Regions from separate parts of the Corynebacterium sp. NPDC060344 genome, predicted to be linked through region 2. Evidence: riboswitches for the same ligand, from Rfam matches in the RefSeq annotation. Region 2 holds a riboswitch; the other holds the start of a gene.
What was found. A riboswitch is a leader RNA that binds a small molecule or an ion and turns the genes downstream of it on or off. The one in region 2 is predicted to bind cyclic di-AMP.
Positions count from the first base shown of each region.

Region 1: another riboswitch for cyclic di-AMP. It lies ahead of ACFWGD_RS03675 (C40 family peptidase); the one in region 2 lies ahead of ACFWGD_RS12035 (transglycosylase family protein).

Region 1 is NZ_JBHXCS010000002.1:196,995-204,920, forward strand. Features, by position in the region: gene ACFWGD_RS03665 (glycosyltransferase family 4 protein) at 1-797, opposite strand, end outside; gene ACFWGD_RS03670 (NlpC/P60 family protein) at 838-1,869, opposite strand; gene ACFWGD_RS03675 (C40 family peptidase) at 2,246-2,845, opposite strand; cyclic di-AMP (ydaO/yuaA leader) riboswitch at 2,862-3,019, opposite strand; gene ACFWGD_RS03680 (DEDD exonuclease domain-containing protein) at 3,403-5,010, shown strand; gene trpD (anthranilate phosphoribosyltransferase) at 5,140-6,192, opposite strand; gene ACFWGD_RS03690 (heme-copper oxidase subunit III) at 6,640-7,254, shown strand; gene ACFWGD_RS03695 (c-type cytochrome) at 7,327-7,926, shown strand, end outside.
Region 2 is NZ_JBHXCS010000013.1:5,619-13,544, reverse strand. Features, by position in the region: gene ACFWGD_RS12065 (TrmH family RNA methyltransferase) at 1-7, opposite strand, end outside; gene ACFWGD_RS12060 (NCS2 family permease) at 11-1,513, opposite strand; gene ACFWGD_RS12055 (DUF3027 domain-containing protein) at 1,635-2,369, opposite strand; gene ACFWGD_RS12050 (glutaminyl-peptide cyclotransferase) at 2,385-3,281, shown strand; gene ACFWGD_RS12045 (DUF2771 family protein) at 3,352-3,888, shown strand; gene ACFWGD_RS12040 (cold-shock protein) at 3,923-4,330, opposite strand; cyclic di-AMP (ydaO/yuaA leader) riboswitch at 4,711-4,890, shown strand; gene ACFWGD_RS12035 (transglycosylase family protein) at 4,910-5,584, shown strand; gene ACFWGD_RS12030 (hypothetical protein) at 5,813-6,004, opposite strand; gene ACFWGD_RS12025 (helicase-associated domain-containing protein) at 6,070-7,926, shown strand, end outside.

The DNA.
Region 1 (7,926 bases), on a different contig from region 2:
GTGAAGATGATGCGGTCGTCCACGCCGGAAGCCTCGGCCATCGCGTCGAGCTTCTCCCGGTACGGGCCGGCGCCGACGATCATGAGGCGGGCCTCCGGCAGTGCTTCGGCGACCGCCGGCATGGCCGCGATGAGCGAGTCCTGCCCCTTGCGCGCCACCAGGCGGGAAATGCACACGATCAGCGGCTGATCGGCGGCGATGCCGTGGCGCGCGCGGATCCGGGCGCCCGCTTCCGCGTCAGGCCGGAAGCGTTCGACGTCGACGCCCGACGGCAGGCGCTCGAAGGCCGTGCGGGGGCCGAAGGCGGCGGCGAACCGGTTGCGGGTGTACGAGGAAATGTAGGTGACCACGTCGGAACCGTCGCCGATGATCCGCAGGGCGCGCCGCGACACGGGCAGCATGGACCAGCCGACCTCGTGGCCGTGCGTGGTGGAGATGATCCGCCGTGCCCCCGCCCTTCGGCACGCGCGCGCCAACAGCCCCATCGGGGCCGCCGCGCCGAACCACACGACGTCGATGTCCTCGTCGGCGATGATCTTCGCCGCCGCCCGCGCCACGTGCGGCAACGGCAGCAGGACCCGATCGCGCAGGCGGTGGACCCGGTACGGCAGCGCCGCATCGTGGTCGCGGGTGGCCTCGCCGGGAATCCGCGTCGACGCCAGCACCGTCAGCGACGACGGATCGAGCGTGCCGCAGAAGTCCCTCAGGTACGACTCGATGCCGCCCTGGCGGGGCGGGAAGTCGTTGGTGATCAGGAGGACGCGGCCGTGGGTGCCGCGGTGGGCGTCGTCAAGCACGGGCGTCCGCCCCAACTACAGCCATCCCCGCCGCAGCCGGTCAGTAACGGACGGCGCCCTGGTAGGGGCCGCCCTGCTCGATCGGGACGACCTGCACCGGCACGCCGTACGTCGAGGCGTGGATGATCATGCCGTTGCCCACGTACATGCCCACGTGCGTGATGCCCTCGTAGAAGCCGATGAGGTCACCCGGCTGCAGCTGATCGCGGCTCACCGGCGTGCCGCCCGCGAGCTGCGCCTGCGACGTGCGCGGGATGGACTTGCCCAGCTGCTGGTACGCCCAGTACATCAGGCCCGAGCAGTCGAACGCGTCGGGGCCGGCGGCGCCCCACGAGTACGGGGAGCCGACCTTGGTCATCGCGGCGTCGACCGCGCCCGAGGAGCCGAGCAGCATGCCCAGGCCATCGGTGATCGGGTTGTCCTTAGCGCGCCAGGCGGCCAGCTCGTCCGGCGACAGCGAATCGACGCGGTCGCGGACCTCCTGCGTGCGGCGCTCCAGCTCGCCGGACTTCTTCTCCAGCTCACCGCGCTGGCGCTCCAGGGCGCCCAGCTGCACGCCGGCGACCGCACGGGCCGACGCCGCGCGGGCGAAACCGTCGGCCGCCTCGCGCTGGCGCTTGGCCACCTCCGACAGCGTGCCCTCCTTGTCGCGCGACAGGCGGTTGACGTAGGAGGACCGGTCCAGCGCATCCTGGGCGTCGCTCGAACCGATGACGGCGGTGATCGGGTCGACGACGTCGCCGCGCATGCGCTGGCGGGCGAACCGCGAAATGTCGTCGCGGTGGCGGTCCAGCTCGCCGCGGGACTCCTCCGCCAGGCGGGTCGCCTGCTCGACCTCGCCCTGCAGCTTGAGCACGAGTTCCTCTTGCTTGACGACGTCGCCGTCCAGCCGCAGGACCTCCTGCGAATTCTCCTCGGTCTCCCGGGAGAGCTTCTCCAGGTCCGCGATGATGGCGTCGGCCGTGAGCTCCTGCGCCACGGCGGACGGGACGATGGCCGCCGAAGCGGAGAGGGTCGCCGCCACGGTCGTGGAGGCGATCAAACGACGGAGATGGGTCCTGCGGTGCTGCACGGTGCGGGATGGCCTTTCGAAACCGGGATTCCGGATCCGGTTCCTCGCGCGGTGGCGCGGGCCGGGGAATCTGCTGCATGCCCTGGTCGGATGGGCATTGTCGCGATGAACTTTAACAACCGCCCGGGCGCCGGGCGAATCACTTGGGAGTGATTCCGCGAACATTCTGCACGGGACGTGAAACGTGAGGTCAGCTGTGACGGAAGTGACCGACAGGTACCCCCGGGTGACACGGGTTCCGCAATCGTCACGGTCCGCGAAAGCCACGCCCCGCGGGAACCCGGCGCCCAGAAGCCGCGCCCCGCAAAAGCCATGAGGCGGGGCCCGGGAGAATTCCCGTGGCCCCGCCCGTCATGGCAGGAGTGTCGAGCGCTGGTTAGAAGCGGACGACGGAGTGGACCGGCATGTAGTCGATGCTGGCCTCGTGAACGTTCTGGCCGGCCTGCGGCGCGTGGATGACGTTGTTGCCGCCCGAGAAGATGCCCACGTGGGTGGCGCCCGGGTAGAACACGACGATGTCGCCGAGCTGCTTGCCGGCCATGCCGACCGACTGGCCGCCGTTGGCCTGGGCCTGCGAGGTGCGCGGGATGGACTTGCCGACCTGCGCGTAGGACCAGGAGGTCAGGCCGGAGCAGTCGAAGCCGCCGGGCTGGGTGCCGCCCCACACGTACGGGGTGCCGATCTGCGAGCGCGCGGCGTCGACGATCTTCTGGCCGGTGGAGACGACCGGCGCGGCGGCCGGGGCGAAGGCGGTGGAGCGATCGGTGATCGACTCGATGCCCTGCGCGGCACCCGGGATGGCGTCGGCGATGCCCTGGATGTTCTCGACGCCCGGGACGTCGATGGAACCGACGCCCGGGATGGCGACCGGCGCGGCCGAGGCGGTCGGCGCGGTCAGGGCGGTGATGCCGGCGACGGTGGCGCCGAAGGCGGCGGCGTTGCGGGCGATGTTGGAACGGCGCTGGTGCTTACCCATGATGAAAAACTCCGTGTTCTCTTCCAGTTTCGTGCCGACCGGGTTAGCTGACGGGTTCGGGAGCAATGGAAGTTCTCCCTACCCTCCGGCTCTCGCCGGTGGGATTCACCCCAGTGAAAGGAGTGGGTCCCCGGTTCGGCGTCCTCGCGGGCGCCGATTAGGCTTGGTTTCCTGCCATGAGCGGCACCTCTTGGAGGACCCCGCTTCAATGTCTCGGCAAGATTACGAAATGGGCACGGATCTTGTCCAGCCGACGCGCCAAGACCGTTTCGAAATCGCTCCGTTATCGGCATGCACCCCAATCTGTTACCGGTCCGTTATGAAGCGGCGCCGATGTGAACGTTTTCAGTGTCACGCGCCGAGACCCAACCGAGACCTGCAGGTTTGCGACACTTCGCCGTCACGCGTTACGACGGCCCCTTCGAGGGGCGAAGGTACTGAATCCACAGTTATGTGAAACGCGTCACATTTTGTGATTCCACTACCGTTGACGGCTCAACTTTCACACCGGCCACAGTGTTCACGGTCGATCCGTCGCAAAGCCTAGAATCGGGCGGGTGACCGACGCCGACCCCCTCCAGCTCTCCTTCGCCGACGCCTCCCCCGGCGATGGCGCGGGCCGGGTGCCCGAGGAGCTGGGGCTCGGCGAGACGACGTTCGTGGTCGTCGACCTGGAGACCACCGGCATGCGCGCCGGGGACGACCACATCATCGAGATCGGCGCCGTGCGCGTGCGCGGCGGGGTCGAGGAGGGCCGGTTCAGCGAGCTCATCGACCCCGGGATGCCGCTGCCCTCCTTCATCACGGAGTTGACCGGCATCAAGGACGCCGACCTCGACGGCGCGCCGCAGCTGGGCACGGTGCTGCCCCGGTTCCTCGAATTCGCCCGCGGTGCGGTGTGGGTGGCCCACAACGCGTCGTTCGACATCGGTTTCCTCCGGGCGTCGTGCGAGCAGCTGGGGCTGCGGTGGCCGGCGCCGACGGTCGTCGACACGCTGCAGCTCGCCCGGCGCCTGCTGGACCGCAAGCGCACGGGCAGTTTCCGGCTCGGAGACCTGGCCCGCTACGTCGGGGCGGAGGTGACCCCGAACCACCGCGCGCTCGACGATGCGGCGGCGACGGTCGACGTCCTCCACTTCCTCATCGAGCGGCTCGCCGGCCATTCCGTGGGCACCGTCGGCGAACTCGAGCACTTCTCCCCCGACGTCGACCCGGCGCTGCGCGAGAAGAAGACCCTCATCGCCGACGCGCCCCACGCCCCCGGCGTCTACGTGTTCCGGGGCGCCGCGGGCGAGCCCTTATATATAGGAACCGCGGTGGACTTGCGCCGCAGGCTGCTGCAGTACTTCACCGGGGCCGATCCGCGGCGGCGCATGAAGGAAATGGTCATGCTCGCCGAGTCCGTCGACATGGCCGAATGCGCCCACGGGATGGAGGCCGAGGTCCGCGAGGCCCGCCTGCTCGCCGCGGCGCGTCCCCCGTACAACCGGCAGCGCAAGGAACCGGGCCGCGGATGGTACCTCAACCCTCCGGCGAAAAAGGGCGGGCCGAAGGTCTCCCGGGTCGCGGACGGCGACGACGCGATCGGGCCATTCCGCACGCGCAACGCCGCCCAGTCGACGAAGGAGACGCTGGACCTCGACGCCGACTCGTTCCCGACCATCGCCGAAGAACTCCGTGCGGGCGGCGCCTCGCTCATCGAGCGGCTCATCGCCGACGTGACGGCGGCGTCCGAGGAAGGCCGGTATCGCCGGGCGGCGTTCTTGCGCGACATCACGGCGGATCTGATCCTCGCGCTCGATTCGCGGCAGCGCCTCGGCGCCCTCGCCGCCGTCCCGCAGTTGCAGGCGGCGTTTCCCGATGGCCGCGGCGGCTGGAACCTGGCCGTCGTCCGCCACGGCCGGCTCGCCGCGGCGGGCCGGTCGCCGCGCGGGGCCGACGCGGCGCACATCGCGGGGCTGTTGTCGCAGTCGGCCGAGACGGTCATCCCCGGCGATGGCCCCTACCGCGGGGCCAATCCCCACGAGTTGCGGGTGGTGCTCAACTGGTTGCTTCGCGACGACGTCCGCATCGGCCCCACCGACGCACCCTGGATCTCCCCCGCCGAGGGCGCCGGCCGGTGGCGCGAGTGGGCCACCGCAGCGGTGGCGGCGCGGAAGAGCTGACCCCGCACTAGACCTGACCCGCGCAAGACCTGACCCCGCGCAGCCGCGCCCTTATATAAAGACTCGGCGCGAATTGGTGACTCAGCGCGCGGCCGCGACTGGCACCGGGAAGTCGGTGCCCGGAAGGGCTCAGCGCGCCGTGGCGGCGGCGACGATCTCGGCGCAGCGGCCGGAGTCGAGGGTTTCGCGGACGTCGGCGAGGGCCCGGGTCATCGCGGACTTCAAATCGCCGCCCTCCAGGCCGCGCGCCGCGACGAGGGCCGCCGCGGAGTTGAGCAGCACCGCATCCCGGATCGGGCCGCGCAGCTCGCCGTTCCACACCTTGAGGGCGACGTCGGCGTTGTAGCTCGGCTCGCCGCCGCGCAGCGAATCGGCCGGGGCGAACTCCATGCCGTAGTCGCGCGGGTCGATGACGTCCTCGGTGACCGCGCCACCGTCGACGACGAAAACGCGCGACGTGCCGGTGACCGTGATCTCGTCGAGGCCATCGGATCCCCGGACGACGAGGACGCGCTGCCCGCGGCGGGCGAACGCGCCGGCCATCGTCTCCATCTGGTCCTCGAAGGCGCAGCCGATCAGGCTGCTCGCCGGCTGGGCCGGGTTGGTCAGCGGGCCAAGGAGGTTGAACAGGGTCGGCACGCCCAGCTGCGAGCGGACCGGGCCTGCGTACCGCATGGCCGGGTGGTACGTCGCGGCGAACAGGAAGCGGAGGCTGAAGTCGGGGTGCTCCGGCGAGGACACGTGGCCGTCGGCGATGTCGATGCCCAGCGCCTCGAGCATGTCCGCGCCGCCGGACTTCGACGACGCCGCGCGGTTGCCGTGCTTGAGCACCGGCGTGCCCGACGCCGCCACGACGACCGACGACATCGTGGAGATGTTGACCGTGTGCGCCCCGTCCCCGCCCGTGCCGACGATGTCCACCGCGCCGGTGGCATTCGGCACCCCGGCATCGGCGGCGTGGGCCAGCATGCCGGTGGCCGCGGCGTCGAGCTCGGCGGCGGTGATGCCCTTGGCGAACAGCCCGAAGGCGAACGCGGCGATCTGCGCATCGACGGCCTGGCCGGTCATGATCTGGTCCATGGCGAAGCGGATGCCCTCGGCGGAGACCTCGCGGCGGGCGCCGATGGTGCCCAGCACGTCGCGCCAATCTGCCCGGCTCGGGTTAACGGTCTGCTGGGTCATGCATCGCTCCTTCTTATTCACCTTGCTTTTCGACGACCACATGCGCGGGCCGCCACCCGTTGAATATTACGGCGCACCGCGGCAGCCCGCCGCCGCCGGGTGCATGTGACGCACATCATGACGGCGCCGCGCGCCAAACCGGGCCAACCGCCCCCGCCCACCTTCCCCACCTTCTATGCTCATGTGATCATCAGCTAGCATGGCTGGAACACGATGTGAGCGGGCCCGACCGGGAATGGACCGGAGGGGATCGGGCCGCTGCCCGCACGGGGGCCGGACGAGGGGAACCGGGGGCCGTCGCAAAGCAACCGGAGAAGTTCCCGGCGACCGGAAAAATTAGTGGAACTCTCAGGAACCAGAACCAGCCACCTGGGGTTTTGCAAAAAACTTTCCCAAAACGGGGGTTGCAACGTGACTCTTCCTTAAGAACAGGCCATACTGTCTAACGTGACGAGCGCAGTTGAAAACACAGGTATGACAGCACCACGTCGTGCCGCGACACTGAACCGACCGAACATGGTCAGTGTCGGGACGATCGTGTTCCTGTCTCAGGAATTGATGTTCTTCGCCGGCCTGTTCGCGATGTACTTCGTATCGCGCGCAAATGGCCAGGGAGAATCGTGGGATTGGGGTACCGGCCACCTCAACGTCCCGTACGCACTGGTGATCACCGTGATCCTGGTGTCGTCTTCGTTCACCGCCCAGTGGGGCGTGTTCGCGGCCGAGCGGGGCGACGTGTTCGCCCTGCGCAGGTGGTATGCCCTTTCGACGCTGCTGGGCGGGATCTTCCTGATCGGCCAGGCGTACGAGTACGTGACCCTGGTCGGCCACGGGCTCACCATCCAGAACTCGATCTACGGTTCGGTCTTCTTCATCACCACCGGCTTCCACGCCGCGCACGTCCTCGCGGGCGCCGTGGCGTTCGTCGTGGTGCTGATCCGTACCTTCAAGTCGAAGTTCACCCCGGCGCAGGCGACGGCCGCCATCGTGGTCTCGTACTACTGGCACTTCGTCGACGTCGTGTGGATCGGCCTGTTCATCACCATCTACTTCATCCAGTAGGCCGTAACGGCCGACACCCCCGGTGCGGCCTACTACAGCCATCCACTTTCCACGCACAACAAAGGGAAAAAGATGGAAAACCATAACCCCGCAGCTGAGGACCGCACGTCCTCCGCGGCGGCCGGCCGCAAGGCCAAGGGCCGCCGCAAGATGCGCCGCACCGTCTCCGGTGTCATGGCGCTCGCCCTCGCCCTCACGGGCGCGGGCTTCCTGGCCAATGCCCTGACCCCCGATGCCCAGGTCGCCACCGCCCAGCAGGACGAGGCGGCTCTGATCCAGCAGGGCAAGGAGATCTACGACGTCGCGTGCATCACCTGCCACGGCGCCAACCTCCAGGGCGTCAAGGACCGCGGCAAGTCCCTCATCGGCGTCGGCGAAGGCGCCGTGTACTTCCAGGTGCACTCCGGCCGCATGCCGATGATCCGCAACGAGGCCCAGGCCTCGCGCAAGACCCCGCGCTACTCCGAGGAGCAGACCCTCGCCCTCGCCGCCTACGTTCAGTCCCACGGCGGCGGCGCCGGCATCGTCCGCGACGAGGACGGCTCCATCGCCATGGAGTCCCTCCGCGGCAAGAACGCCGGCCCGAACGGCGAGATCGATCCCCTCGACGTCGCCCGCGGTTCCGAGCTCTTCCGCCTGAACTGCGCGTCCTGCCACAACTTCACCGGCCGT
Region 2 (7,926 bases):
CCGGCACCGGCTACGCGCCCAGGATCGCCGAGACGGGCTCGATGCCGAAGTACACCAGGAACAGCGCGGCGACGACGTAGAGCAGCGGATGGACCTCGCGGGCCCGGCCCGAGAACAGCGCCAGCAGGGCGTAGGTGACGAAGCCGACGCCGATGCCGTTGGCGATGGAGTACGTGAACGGCATGATCACGATGGTCATGAAGGCCGGCAGCGCGATGTCGAAACGGGAGAAGTCGATCTCCGTGATCTGCGACATCATCATCGCGCCGACGATGACCAGGACCGGGGCCGCGGCCTCGACCGGCACGATCTCGTAGAGCGGCGTGAAGAACATCGCCAGCAGGAACAGAAGGCCCGTGACCACGTTGGCCAGGCCCGTGCGGGCACCGTCGCCGATGCCGGCGGCGGAATCCACGTACACCGTGTTCGACGAAGAGGACGACGCGCCGCCGACCACGGCGCCGAGGCCCTCGACGACCAGCGCGCGCTTCATGCCCGGCAGCACGCCATCCTTGCCCGCCAGCCCGGCCTGCTTGCCCAGGCCCGTCATGGTGCCCATGGCGTCGAAGAAGTTCGCCAGGACCAGGGTGAACACCAGCATCGTCGCGCCGATGACGCCCAGGCGTACGAACGCGCCGAACATGTCGAACTGCCCCAGCAGCGACATGTCCGGCAGGCCGCCGATGCCGTCCGGGGCGCCCGGCACCGCGAGGCTCCAGCCGCCCGGGTTCGGCTCGCCGTCGACGAACGACGGGCCCGACTTGGTGGCGGCCTCGACGATCAGCGCGATGATGGTGTTGACGACGATGCCGATGAACAGCCCGCCCGGCACCTTCCGCACGACCAGCACGCCGCAGATGATGATGCCCAGCACGAAGACCGCCGTCGGCCACGACGTGATGTGGCCGCCGATGCCCAGCTGCACCGGCACGGTGGTGCCGGCGGCGTCGGGGATGCGGCGGACCAGGCCGCCGTCGACGAAGCCGATGATGGAGATGAACAGGCCGATGCCGACCGCCATCGCCGCCTTCATCGACGGCGGGATCGCGTTGAACACCGCCGAGCGGAAGCCCGACACGGCCAGCGCGACGATGATCAGGCCGTCGATGACCACCAGGCCCATCGCCTCGGCCCAGGTCAGGCCCTCGTTGGCCACGAAGGTCACCGCGACCAGCGTGTTGATGCCCAGGCCCGCGGCAATGCCGAACGGGTACTTGGCCCATGCGCCGAACAGGATGGTCATGATGCCGGCGGCGAACGCGGTCATCGCGGCGACCTGCGGCACCGACAGCACGGTGCCCTCGACGTCCTCGATGCCGCCGAGGATCAGGGGGTTGAGCAGGATGATGTACGCCATCGCGAAGAACGTGACGACGCCGCCGCGGACCTCCGTGACGATGCTGGACCCGCGCTCGGTGATGCCGAAGTAGCGGTCGATTGCGGATGCGGGGCCGCGGCGCTCTGCGCGAGCGGCCCCCTTATGGTCTGCGGGCTCCACCGTGGATTCGGCCATGCGCGTGCGCTCCAGTCTTGACGGGCGGCCGCCGCGATGGGGCGCGGCGGCCGGGGATCGTTAATGCGCCTCTCAGAATCGCACTCGCGGCCCCCGCCGGGCAACACGGGCGACCACCGGGTCAGTGCCCCCGCAGATCCGCCCGCTCGACGATCTCCTGATCGTCGTACGCCTCGCCGCCCGGCGCGCCCGCGCCGGTGACTTCCGGGGTGGCCGAGTGCGCGCCGCACCCGTGGTCGACGTGGACGACGTCGCCGTCGAAGGCCCACTCGTTGACGCAGGCGCCGAAGTCGGCGCCCAGCGGCCCCTCCAGCGCCACGAAGAAGGCGCACGTCCCGCAATGGCGCAGGGCCTCGTCGGCGAATTCGCCGTGCGGCCCGGTGTCGCCGTCGGTCCAGCGCTCCGCCGTTAGGCGCAATCCTTCCGGGGTGAGCTCACGGTCTTCCGCGTCGGCCGTCGTCAAGCGGGGATCGTCGGACGCGGGCGGCAGCAGGTCGCGCGGGCCGAGGTCGCCGGGGCGCAGGCGCTCCTCGTACGGCACCCAGGCGGGCGCGCGCAGTGCGCTGTCGCCGGGGACCAGGGCGACTTCGCTGACGGTGATGTGGTCGGTGCCCGGCGCGCACGCCAGCACCACGTGCCATTCCCATCCCCGGTAGCCCGGCAGCTCCGCGGCGAAGTTGTGCACGGCCACCCCCGGGTGGGTGACGTTGACGCCGACGTGGCCGCCCGCGGGGCCCTCGTCCATGTCGTCGACGGCGGCGCGGGCGATGCCGACGGCCCGGTCGCCCAACAGGGGGCCGCGGGAGCGGCGGCGATTGCGGGAACGGCGGCGTCGGTTGTCTGTCACACGGGCCATTCTAGAGTGGGGTGCATGAAGCTCAGCGCGAAGGCCGCCTCCGCCGGCCTCCTGTCGTCCGTGTTCCTCCTCGCGGGCTGTTCCGGTGGGTCGCTTGACGACGCCCCGGCGGGATCCCCCTCCCCCGTGCCCGTGGAGAACACCGCCGGCGCCGACCGGGGCGGGAGCGTGGCCGAGGCCGCCGGGATCCCCGAGCTGGGCATCGAGGTCGTCGCGGAGCACCCGTTCGACGACCGCGCCTTCACGCAGGGCCTGGAGATCGACGACGACGGGTCGCTGCTCGTGGGCACCGGCCAGTGGGGCGAGTCGGCGATCTGGCGCGTGCCGGACTGGCGGGCGGGCTCGCCGGCGCAGGACCGGCACGACCTGCCGAAGGAATTCTTCGGCGAGGGCATCACGCGCGCCGGCGACGTGGTGTGGCAGTTGACGTGGCAGAAGGGCGTGGCGTTCGCCCGCGACGCCGTGACGCTGGAGGAGACCGGCCGCGCCGAATACGAGGGCGAGGGCTGGGGCCTGTGCGCCCAGGGCGACCGCCTGGTCATGTCCGACGGCTCGCACACGCTGACCTTCCGCGATCCCGCGACCTTCGCCGAAACCGGCCGGGTCGACGTCACCGCCGGCGAGGTGACGGTGGGCAACCTCAACGAACTCGAGTGCGTCGACGGCCCGGACGGCCCCGAAGTGTGGGCGAACCGGTGGCAGACCAACGACATCGTGCGCATCGACCCCGCCACCGGCGCGGTCACGGGCTTCGCCGATGCCACGGCGCTGGTCGATTCCCTCGATCCCGCGGCCCGCGCCCGCGCGGACGTGTTCAACGGCATCGCCCACGTCCCGGGCACCGACCACTTCCTGGTCACCGGCAAGTACTGGCCCACCTTGTTCGAGGTCCGGTTCACGCCCGCCGGTTAGCCGCCGTTAGACTGGCCCGCGGTTCGGGCGCCGGGCGGCGCCGGCCGGACGACGACGAAGGAGCGGGCCCGTGGCGGCGAAGGCGAATAAGAAGACCTGGCGGATCATCGGCGTGATCGTCGCGGTCGCGCTGTTCATCACGGGCCTGGTCCTGGTCCTCGACCGCGCCAACGACGGTGCCGTCGACGACCCCGCCGCGCTGACCATGACGGTGCGCGTGGGCGGCGAGGAGCTCGAGGTCTCCCCCTACCGCGTCTGCAACATCTTCGACCGCGGCGAGGACGCGTGCACCACCGACGACGCCGCCACCGCGCACGTGTCCATCGGACTTGAGGAGACCGCGGAGATCGAGGTCCCCGACGAGGTGTCCTCCGTGACGTGGGCCCTGCAGCGCTTCTACGCCGACGAGTCCGTCAACTCCGCCGACCGCAAGGAGCCGGGCGAATCGAAGACGGAGACCATCGCGGGCTCGGCGTCGGTCAACGGCGAGCGCACGCCGCTGGGCGTCGTCGAGGTGTCGTCCACGGTCGTCGGCTCCGATGACGCCGGCGAAGAGGTCGCCTACGGCGTCACCTGGTCCATCGTCAACGACGCCGGCCGGGAGTAACTCGGCTCCAGTTCCGCCTCAGTAACTCAGCGCCTCAGTGGTCCAGTTCGCGGGCCACGGCGCGCATGACCTCGGCCATCTGGTGGCCGTGCTTGCGGTCGGGGTACCGGCCGGAGCGCAGGTCGCGCTGGACGGTGGACTCGAGCATGGAGATCATGTCGGAGATCATGCCGTTGAGGTCCTCGGGCGAGTGGCGCTTGGCGGGGCGGCGGCCGGCGCCGGCGCGGCCGGAGCGCGGGGCCTCCTCGAGCACGGTGATGTGCAGCGCCTGCGGGCCCGGGCGGCCGTCGGCGTAGTCGTATTCGATGCGCTGGCCCTTGGCCAGTTCCTCGACGCCCTCCGGCAGCACGGCATGGCCGACGTAGACGTCGTCCCCGCCGGGGTTGGACACGAATCCGAAGCCGCGATCCTTGTCGTACCACTTGACCTTGCCGATGGGCACCGGGGCCACCTTCCTCTCGGTTCTCTCCGTCCCCCCGCGGTCACCGCGGGGCGGCTGAGCGGGCGGAACGGAACATGAAGTGAAACAACGAAGTATAGCCCACGGCCGATCAACCCCCGAAGATCACGGCATGATAACGTGACCTTGGTCACATTTCAGTTCTTCCCCATCCGCAACATGCCCCACATCATATGGGTTGACCAGCCAAAACGTCGTAAAGCACCTGCTTTTCGACGAAAAACCGCCGCCACCCCGCCAGTCCGGTTAACGTGACTATTCCGTTACCGACCGCTACCGTACGCAAACGACGCACCACGGCACCTCCGCCGCCCCTCGCCCAACCCCGTCCGGGACGGCACCACGGAGACCCGAGGCCAGCGAAAACTTCATGGACAACATCCTGATCGAGACGGGGTCGGGGAAACCACCGGCGCAAGCCGGCCGGGAAAGCGCCACATCGGCGCCCACCTCCCTGGGGTGAAGCCGGACCACCACGTCCGCCGGGCATCCCTTCCGCCCGAACCCGACAGCTAACCCCGACGGCGAATCACCGAAATCAACGAGAGGGAAACCACCACCATGGCCCGTCACGCCACCAAGAACCGCAGCTTCATCTCCACCTCCGCCAAGGTCGCCCTGACCGGCGCCATCCTCGGCGCCGGCGCCGCCATGGCCGCCCCGACCGCCACCGCCGCCCCGGATTCCGACTGGGATCGCCTGGCGGAGTGCGAGTCCGGCGGCAACTGGTCCATCAACACCGGCAACGGCTACTACGGCGGCCTGCAGTTCGCCGCCGGCACCTGGAACGGCTTCGGCGGCGGCGAGTTCGCCCCGACCGCCGACCAGGCCACCCGCGAAGAGCAGATCTACGTCGCCGAGAAGGTCCTCGCGCAGCAGGGCTGGGGCGCCTGGCCGGCCTGCTCCGCCAAGCTGGGCCTGAGCTCCGGCCCGACCGACCGCCCGCACCCGAGCTCCGCCGGCGCCGGCGTGAACTACGCCGCCCCGCAGGGCGAGCAGGCCCAGGCCCCGGCCGCCGCCCCGTCGCTCGACGCCGCCACCATCCAGGGCATCGTCGCCGACCTGCAGGCCGCCCGCACCATCGCGGACCTCAACGAGGTTCTCACCGATGCCCGCGCCATCGCCTCCGCCCAGGGCGTCGCCCTGCCGACCGAGGTCACCGGCCAGTACAACGAGATCCTGGAGAAGCTGCTGGCCAGCGTGCCGTCCATCCCGGGCGTCCCGTCCTTCGTCTAAGCACGCTCTCCCCGCGACCGGGCCCACCGGGCTCGAGTCCCGGGCTCCGACACCACGGAGCCACGAAAAAACCCGCCTTCCGGCGTGACCGGAGGCGGGTTTTTCGTATTCGGGAGAAGTGGGGCGCCAACTGGAAGAGCCCCATGCCCGGGCATGGCCAATGCCCGATGGGCACCCGTCGACGCCGGGTGACCATCGGGCTCGGACCTGAAGTTCGGGGCCCCGGGCCTACTTGTTGATGACCGTGGTCGGGTGGACGTAATGCAGGGTCTCCACCGGAACCGGGAACGTCGTGTCGCCGTAGGGCGAGTCGGCGCCGGCGTGGCGGGCGACGATTTCGGTGACGGGGTGCTCGCCCGGGGCGAGGTCCTGCGGCCAGCCCGGATCGACGTACTGGTTCTTCTTCTGAACGTTAGCCATGCTCATCATTATCTCAGAAACGGCGACGCCAGTCACCTTTCGCCCCGGCTAATGTGGGAACCGACATGACCCACGCCACCCCCTTCCCCCCGTTTCGCCGATGGCTGGCGGCCCGTTCCGACGGTTTCCTCGCCGACGTCCTGCGCCGCCGCCCCGATGCGCTGTCGCCGCCGCCCCGGTCCTCCGACGCGCTGGCCGGTCGACTGCAGCTGCGATCGTCCGTGCAGCGGGCACTGTCCGACGTCGACGCCCTGGGGCTGGCGCTGCTCGAAGCCGCGATCGATCTGGGCGGGGACGCCGAACCGGTGGCGGCGGCCGGCGTCGTCGACAAGCTCCGCGAGGACCTGTCGGCGGCCGGCGTGCCCGCGAAGGACCGGCCGACGATCGCGCACGCGCGCGAGGCCCTCGACGAGCTGCGGCGATCGGCCCTCATCCACGGCGACGGGCCCGGCGGCGCGGGGGCGTTTTCCGGGCGCTCGGCGCGCAAGACGCCCGGAAAGACGCCCGGGGAATGGGTCGACCATCTGCTCGTGGCCGACGAGGTCGTCGCCGCGCTGCCCGCCGGGTGGCGCCTGATCCCGCGCCCCGGCGAGCCGACCGGCGCCGAGCTGCGGGAGGCGCTGGCCGGCGCCGATGATCGCCAGCGCAAGCTGCTGGGCACCCTGGCCGACGCCGGCGGGCTGGGCACCACCCGCGACGCCGCGCCCGGCGCCGACCCCGCGCTGCCCGTGCCGCGCCTCATCGCCGCGGGGCTGCTGGAGCGCATCGACGAATCGACGGTGCGGCTGCCGGGCCGCGTCCGCGCCCTGCTGCGCGGGTCGGTGCCCCCGGACGGGCCGCCGGTGCTGCGGCCCGGGCCGGCCGACGCGGTGGAGCTGCGCGACCCCGACGGTGCCGCCGCCGGCGCGGCGCTGGAACTGCTGCGCACCGTCCGCGCCCTGCTGGAGCTGCTCGGCGAGCGGGCCGTGCCCACGCTCAAGGACGGCACCGTCGGAGTGCGCGAACATCGCCGCCTCGTCGACGCCCTGGGCATCGGCGACCTGGAGCTCGCCCGCGTCATCGCCATCGCGTCGGCGGCCGGCCTGATCCACGTGGGCACCCCGCGCCCGCTGCCGGAGGACGATTCCGGGGGCGACTACCTCGCGCCGACCTCGGTGGCCGACGGGTTCCTCGAGGACGGCGCCGCGCAGCGCTGGGCCCGCCTCATCGTCGGCTGGCTCGCGTCCGAGGAGGCCCCGTGGCTGGTCGGCGCCGATGGCCCGACCGGCAAGCCGCTGGCCCTGCTGTCCCCCGACGCCCGGCGCGCCGGCGCCCCGGAGCTGCGGATGCGCGTGCTGCGCCTGCTGTGCGAGGGCACCTCCCCCGGTTCCGGCATCCCGGACGTCCGCGCGCGGTTCAACGCCCGCGCCCCGATCGCGTCGTCGCATTGCCCCGACGACGTCCTGGCCGAGATCCTCTCCGAGTTCGCCGTGCTGGGCCTGGCGGTGCCGGCCGGCGGTGGCGCCGGGTCCGTCATCGGGGCCGGGGCGTCCGCGGCGGGCAGGGCGGCGGTGGGCAAGGTCGGGGAGCTTCACGACGACGGCGATCTGGCCGGCGCCCTGGCCTCCTCATTGCCGGCGCCGGCGACGCAGTTCATCGTGCAGGCCGACCTGACGCTGCTGGTGCCGGGGCCGGCCGACGGCGCGTTCCTGGAGACGCTGGAGTCCTTCACCGATCTGGAATCGCCCGGCCTGGCCAGCGTCCACCGCATCTCGGAGGAGTCGGTGCGCCGCGCGCTCGACGCCGGGACGTCGGCGGCCGACCTCCACGGGTTCCTGTCCGACCGCGCGATGGGCGAGGTGCCGCAGTCGGTGACCTACCTCATCGACGACGTCGCCCGCCGCCACGGCCGGTTGCGCGGCGGCCCGGCGGCGGCGTACCTG